DNA from 2 places in the Streptomyces sp. NPDC059906 genome. Region 1 is predicted to be linked to the other one. Evidence: riboswitches for the same ligand, from Rfam matches in the RefSeq annotation. Region 1 holds a riboswitch; the other holds the start of a gene.
The links. A riboswitch is a leader RNA that binds a small molecule or an ion and turns the genes downstream of it on or off. The one in region 1 is predicted to bind S-adenosylmethionine.
Positions count from the first base shown of each region.

Region 2: linked by a shared signal. The riboswitch ahead of ACFV9J_RS07780 (aminotransferase class V-fold PLP-dependent enzyme) and the one ahead of thrC (threonine synthase) in region 1 are both predicted to bind S-adenosylmethionine.

Region 1 is NZ_JBHWKU010000007.1:207,560-210,956, forward strand. It holds gene ACFV9J_RS14390 (hypothetical protein) at 149-853, shown strand; gene ACFV9J_RS14395 (glucosyl-3-phosphoglycerate synthase) at 876-1,820, opposite strand; SAM riboswitch class I at 1,973-2,120, shown strand; gene thrC (threonine synthase) at 2,138-3,397, shown strand, end outside.
Region 2 is NZ_JBHWKU010000004.1:13,512-16,908, reverse strand. It holds gene ACFV9J_RS07780 (aminotransferase class V-fold PLP-dependent enzyme) at 1-1,141, opposite strand, end outside; SAM riboswitch class IV at 1,288-1,404, opposite strand; gene trpD (anthranilate phosphoribosyltransferase) at 1,501-2,565, opposite strand; gene ACFV9J_RS07770 (cytochrome bc complex cytochrome b subunit) at 2,710-3,397, opposite strand, start outside.

The sequences.
Region 1 (3,397 bases):
CGCCTCAACCTAGCCCGGCCCCTCGCACCTCAAACGTTTCCCCGTGTCACCCCGGCGGCGATTCGGTCACGGAACTTGTGCGGGAAGTGTGAACAGGTTGAGGATGTGCGGTGCACATTTCAACTTTCTGGGGGGGGGTGGGCGCACCATGCCCATACGCACACGGCACCGGCGCACGAGCAGACTCGCGGGCACGGCGGCACTGATCGCGGCCTCCGCGCTGGCCCTGGCGGGCTGCGGCGACGGAGACGGCGACGCGAGCGCCAAGGCGGCGGCGGCCACGACGGCGTCCCCGACCGCCACCGTCACCGCCACGCCGAGCGGCAGCCCCACCCCCGAGGCGTCCCCCAGTACCGAAACCCCGACGCCCACGCCCACCCCGACCGCCGTCACCCTGCCGGACTTCACCGGCCGGACCATGGGCTCGGCCGTCCTCGCCGCCAAGGGGGCGCACGTCGACTACACCGTGCTCCTCCAGGGCACCGGGCAGCGGGCCTCCTCCTGGGGCCTCGACGAGAAGGTCTGCGAGCAGAGCGGCGGCTCCGGCACCGTGACCTTCACCGTCCCCCGCGACGGCCGCGACTGCGCCGGGCGCCTGCTGCACACGCCCAAGCCGGCCCCCGAGCCGTCGAAGACCCGGGACAGCGGCACGGGCGGAACCAGCGGCGGCACCGGGGGCGGCGGCGCCGGCGCCTGCGAGCTGATGAGCCCCGCGGGCAACTGCTACGCCGACGGCCAGTTCTGCGCCAAGAAGCACCGGGGCCTGAGCACCCACGGCCGCGGCGGCGAGTACCTGACCTGCGAGCGGGACTCCGGCGGCAGGTGGCGCTGGTCGGACGGCGTCTCCGGCTGAGCTGGTGGGCCGTTTCCGGTTCCTAGGCCACCTTCCGGGCCGCGTACTCCGCGATCTCCGTCATCGGGGGCCGTTCCTCGGTGTCCACGGCGTAGGTGCGCGGCTCGAAGCCGTCGACGCCCCGCTCGAACTGGGTGAGGGCCGGGCGCACCAGGTGGCCGCGGGCCAGGCGGAGCTGGGCGGTGCGGTAGATCGCCGCGGCCATCCGGCCCAGCGCCCGCCCGTCCTGGTGGCGGTGGACGCGGACCCCGACGTCGACCTGCGCGAGCGCGTCCAGGCCCACCAGGTGCAGGGCGTCGACCAGCATGCCCAGCTCGACGCCGTAGCCGACCGGGAACGGGAGCCGTTCCAGCAGCGAGCGGCGGGCCGCGTACTCCCCGCCCAGCGGCTGGACGAAGCCGGCCAGCCGCGGCCAGTGCATGTTGAGCAGCGGGCGGGCCATCAGCTCCGTGACCCGGCCGCCCTGCCCGGCCGCCCCGGCCAGCGGGCGGTCGTACATGGCCTTGACGAGGTGCACGTCCGGATCGGTGAGCAGCGGGCCCACGATCCCGGAGACGAAGTCGGCGGAGAACTCGCGCAGGTCCGCGTCGACGAAGCAGACGATGTCCCCGCCGGTGACCAGCAGCGAACGCCACAGCACCTCGCCCTTGCCGGGCACGGCGGGGATGCGGGGCAGGATCGCGTCGCGGTGCACGACGCGCGCCCCGGCCGCCGCGGCCACCTCGGCCGTCCGGTCGCTCGACCCGGAGTCCACGACCACGATCTCGTCGACGAGCGGGTGGCGGAGCACCAGCTCCCGCCGGATCACCGAGACGATGTCGCCGACGGTCGCCTCCTCGTCCAGCGCGGGCAGCACCACGCTCACCGACTGCCCGGTGGCGTGCTTGGCGGACAGAAGGTGCTGGACCGGCCGGTCCGCGGCCGACCAGGAGCGTGCGTTCAGCCAGCGCTCGACTTCTTCCAGCACGTCCCGTGGTCTCCTTCGTGATCCATTGTGATCCATCTCGCGGTACGGACGACTATCTCAACCGTCCTGGCCTTCGGTTACAGTCTTGAACAACGCGTGGGACCACCGCATGCCGGGGTCGCCGCGTGTACCACCGCGAAACAACTTCATACCGCTCATCCAGAGGGGCAGAGGGATACGGCCCGATGAAGCCCCGGCAACCCTCCAGTCGGTTCTTGTCACACGGACGTGGCGAGGCTCCCGGCTAGGGAAGGTGCCAAATCCGTCTCACGGCGAGATGCGTCGTGAGGAAGATGAGGAGAAAGGGCCTCGCCTCCATGGCTGTGCAGACTGCCGAAACCTCCACGAACACCCCGGGCGCCACCGACGGCACCGTCGACCTCGGCCCCGCCGCCGCGCTGAGCTGCCGGGAGTGCGGCCACCGGGTTCCGCTCGGACCGGTCTTCGCCTGCGAAGAGTGTTTCGGCCCCCTCGAGATCGCCTACGACTTCTCGGCCTACGACACCGAGGAACTGCGGGGGCGGATCGAAGCGGGCCCCGCGAACATCTGGCGCTACGCCCCCCTGCTGCCCGTCCCGGCCGACGTCGCGACCAAGCCGAACATCAACCCCGGCTGGACCAAGCTCGTCCAGGCCGACAACCTCGCCCGCGAGCTGGGCGTCACCGGCGGTCTGTACGTCAAGGACGACTCCGGCAACCCCACGCACTCCTTCAAGGACCGCGTCGTCGCCCAGGCCATCGAGGCCGCCCGCGCCTTCGGCTTCACCACCCTGTCCTGCTCCTCCACCGGCAACCTCGCCGGTGCCGTCGGCGCCGCCGCCGCCCGGGCCGGCTTCCGCTCCTGCGTGTTCATCCCGCACGACCTGGAGCAGGGCAAGGTCGTCATGGCCGCCGTCTACGGCGGCGAGCTGGTCGGCATCCAGGGCAACTACGACGACGTGAACCGCTTCTGCTCCGAGCTGATCGGCGACCCGGCCGGCGAGGGCTGGGGCTTCGTCAACGTCAACCTGCGGCCGTACTACGCCGAGGGTTCCAAGACCCTCGCCTACGAGATCTGCGAGCAGCTCGGCTGGCGGCTGCCCGACCAGATCGTCGTGCCGATCGCATCCGGCTCCCAGCTGACGAAGATCGACAAGGGGCTCAAGGAGCTGATCGAGCTGGGTCTGGTCGAGGACAGGCCGTACAAGATCTTCGGTGCGCAGGCCGAGGGCTGCTCGCCGGTCTCCGCGGCGTACAAGGCCGGGCACGACGTGGTCCGCCCGCAGAAGCCGAACACCATCGCCAAGTCGCTGGCCATCGGCAACCCGGCCGACGGCCCCTACGTCCTGGACATCGCCCGCCGCACCGGCGGCGCCGTGGAGGACGTGACCGACGAGCAGGTCGTGGACGCGATCAAGCTGCTCGCCCGCACGGAGGGCATCTTCGCGGAGACGGCGGGCGGCGTGACGGTCGGCGTCACGAAGAAGCTGATCGAGAACGGGGTGCTCGACCCGTCGCTCACCACCGTCGTCCTCAACACCGGCGACGGCCTGAAGACCCTCGACGCGGTGGCCGGCACCGGCCTCACCGCCACCATC
Region 2 (3,397 bases), on a different contig from region 1:
CGAGCAGGGTGCGCACCAGCGGGTGGGCGCAGAACAGGCCGTCGCGCACGCCGATGCCGTACTCGGCGGAGAGCGCGGCGGCGAAGTGCGAGCTGTTCCAGCCCTCGACGACGAAGGAGAGCACCCCGACGCGCGGCGCCTCGTCGCCGAAGAGGGAGAGGACACGCACCTCGGGCACCCCGGCGAGGCCCTCGCGCACCTTTTGGATCAGGTACTCCTCGCGGGCGACCAGCGAGTCGAACCCGGCCTCGGTGAGCGCCTTGCAGGCGGAGGCGATCGCGTAGGCGCCGATGACGTTGGGCGACCCAGCCTCGTGCCGGGCGGCGCTGTCGTGCCACCGCACGTCCACGCCGCCGTCCGCGCGCCGGGAGACGCTGCGGCTGGCGCCGCCGCCGGCCAGGTACGGCTCCGCCTCGCGCAGCCAGTCGGCGCGGCCGGCCAGCACGCCGGAGCCGAAGGGCGCGTACAGCTTGTGCCCGGAGAAGGCGACCCAGTCCACGTCCAGGTCGCGCACGCTCACCGGGTGGTGCGGGGCGAGCTGGGCGGCGTCCAGGACGATCCGGGCGCCGTGGGCGTGCGCGGCGGCGGCCAGTTCCCGCACCGGCCACAGCTCGCCGGTGACGTTGGAGGCGCCGGTGACGCAGACCAGGGCGGGCCCGTACGGCTCGCGGGCGGCGAGAGCGCGCTCCAGGGTCTCGACGGCCTCGGCGGGAGTGCGCGGGGCGTCCAGGTAGGTGACGTCGGCGTCGCGCCAGGGCAGCAGCGAGGCGTGGTGCTCGGTCTCGAAGACGAAGACCCGGCAGTGGGCGGGCAGCGCGGCGGCGAGCAGGTTCAGGGAGTCGGTGGTGGACCGGGTGAAGACCACCTGGTCGTCGTCCCGGCAGCCGAGGAACCCGGCGACGGTCCCGCGGGCGTTCTCGAACAGGTCGGTCGACAGCTGCGAGAGGTACCCGGCGCCCCGGTGGACGCTGCCGTAGTACGGGGCGTAGGCGGCCACGTCGTCCCAGACCCGCTGGAGCGCGGGCGCGCTGGCGGCGTAGTCGAGCGCGGCGTAGGTGACCTGACCGCCGGTGACGAGCGGAACGGTGACGTCCCGGCCGAGGACGGGCAGCGGGGTGGCGACAGCGGTGGGTACGGACATGGCGGACTCCCGTGAGGACCAGCGCACGGCGCGGCGCTGTGAAAGAGAGGAAAGGGGGGTGCGGAGGCGGGGCTCTGCGGCCCTATCGCATTCGCTGGTTCACGGGAGACTCCCTCGGACGACCCAGGACCCCTGGTTCCGCGAGGGGTCCGCGCTTGCCGTGGACCTTGCTGTCCACGACCTGGTCTTCACCCGGGGCACCCCGCCACGGACGGAGGGTTGCCGGACAGTCGGCCGGGGCCTCATGACTGTCACTCATGACCTGTCGGAAAACCTATGGGAAATGATCGGCGTCCCGCAACCCGGGTCCGGATCGCGGGACGCACGTCACATGTATCGCCGTATCGCCGTATCGCCGTTCAGGCGTTGCTGACGGCCACCCAGCGCTCCAGCACCCGCCGGGCCGCACCGGAGTCGATCGCCTCGGCCGCCCGGTCCATCCCGGCCCGCAGCCGCCCGGCCAGGGCCCCCTCGCCGGGCTCCAGGGCCTCCAGGGCCGCCGCCGAGTTCAGCAGGACCGCGTCCCGCACCGGGCCCTTCTCGCCGGCCAGCAGGCGGCGGGCGACGTCGGCGTTGTAGGAGGCGTCGGCCCCGCGCAGCGCCTCGACCGCCACCAGCTCGATGCCGACGTCCCGCGGGTCGAAGGTCTCCTCGGTCACCCGGCCCTCGCGCACCACCCAGACCCGGGAGGTGGAGGTGGTGGTCAGCTCGTCGAGTCCGTCGTCGCCGCGGAAGACCAGGGACGAGTGGCCGCGCTCGGCGAAGACACCGGCGACGATCGGCGCCATCCGGGCGTGGGCGACCCCGACCGCCTGGGCCTTCACCCGGGCGGGGTTGGTCAGCGGACCCAGGAAGTTGAACACCGTACGGATGCCGAGCTGGCCGCGGGCCGTCGCCACGTGGCGCAGCGCCGGGTGGAACTTCACGGCGAAGCAGAAGGTGATACCGGCTTCCTCGGCGACCTCCGCCACCCGCTGCGGCGTCAGCTCCAGGTTGACCCCGAGCTTCTCCAGGACGTCGGAGGCCCCGGACGCCGAGGAGGCGGCCCGGTTGCCGTGCTTGACGACCTTCGCCCCCGTGCCGGCCAGGACGATCGCCGACATGGTGGAGATGTTGACCGTCTTGGCGCCGTCGCCGCCGGTGCCGACGATGTCGACGGTCTTCCCCGGCACCTCGATCACGTTGGCGTGTTCGTACATGGTGCGGACCAGCCCGGAGATCTCCTCGACCGTCTCCCCCTTGAACCGCAGGCCCACCGCGAACCCGGCGATCTGCACGTCGGTCGCCTCGCCGCGCATGATCACGTCCAGCGCCCAGGCGGTGTCGTCCGCGCTCAGGTCGCGGCCGTCCAGCAGTCCGTTCAGCAGGGCGGGCCAGGAGCGGTCCGCCGCGGTGTCGCCTCCAGCGGGGGTCACAGCGCTCATAGCCGCTCCTGAATCGTGTGTGTCGTCGACGGGGATCGTCGACGGGAATCGTGCTCCCACCCTATCCAGCCCCGGACACGGCGAAGGGCCCCGTCCGCAGAACGGAACGGGGCCCTTCGACCGTGGTGTGGCGACGCCGGAGGGTCAGTGGTGGCCGTGGCCGCTCGTGATCTCCTTGTACTCCTCGACGGTCGGCTTCGGAATCTGCGACTCCTCGCCGTAGTACGACTCGCTGAGCTTGGCACGGAGCTTCTGCGTGCCGCTCACCTTGCGCTCGACGCCGTTCTCGTCGACCGTCGGGCCGATCTCGGCCGGCGCGTACTGCTCGTGCGCCGTGAGCGTGTGCAGCTGCTCCTGGCTGAGCGGCTCGTGCACCTCGATGAACTCACCGTGCGGCAGGCGCTTGATGATGCCGGACTCGCGACCGTGCAGCACCTTGTCCTTGTCCCGGCGCTGGAGGCCCAGGCAGATCCGCTTGGTGGCGATGAAGGCGACGACCGGTCCGACGAAGAACGCGATGCGGACGAACCAGGTGATCGCGTTGATCGACAGGTGGAAGTGCGTGGCCCACAGGTCGTTGCCGCCACCGATGAGCAGCACGAAGTACACGGTCAGCCAGGCGACACCGAAGGCGGTACGGGTCGGGGCGTTGCGCGGGCGGTCCAGGATGTGGTGCTCGCGCTTGTCGCCGGTGACCCAGGACTCGATGAACGGATAGACCGCGATCGCCGCCAGGACCAGCGGGAAGATCATCAACGGGATCAGTACGCCCAGGACGAGTGTGTGGCCCCAGGCGTTGATCTCCCAGCCTGGCATCACCCGGATCAGGCCC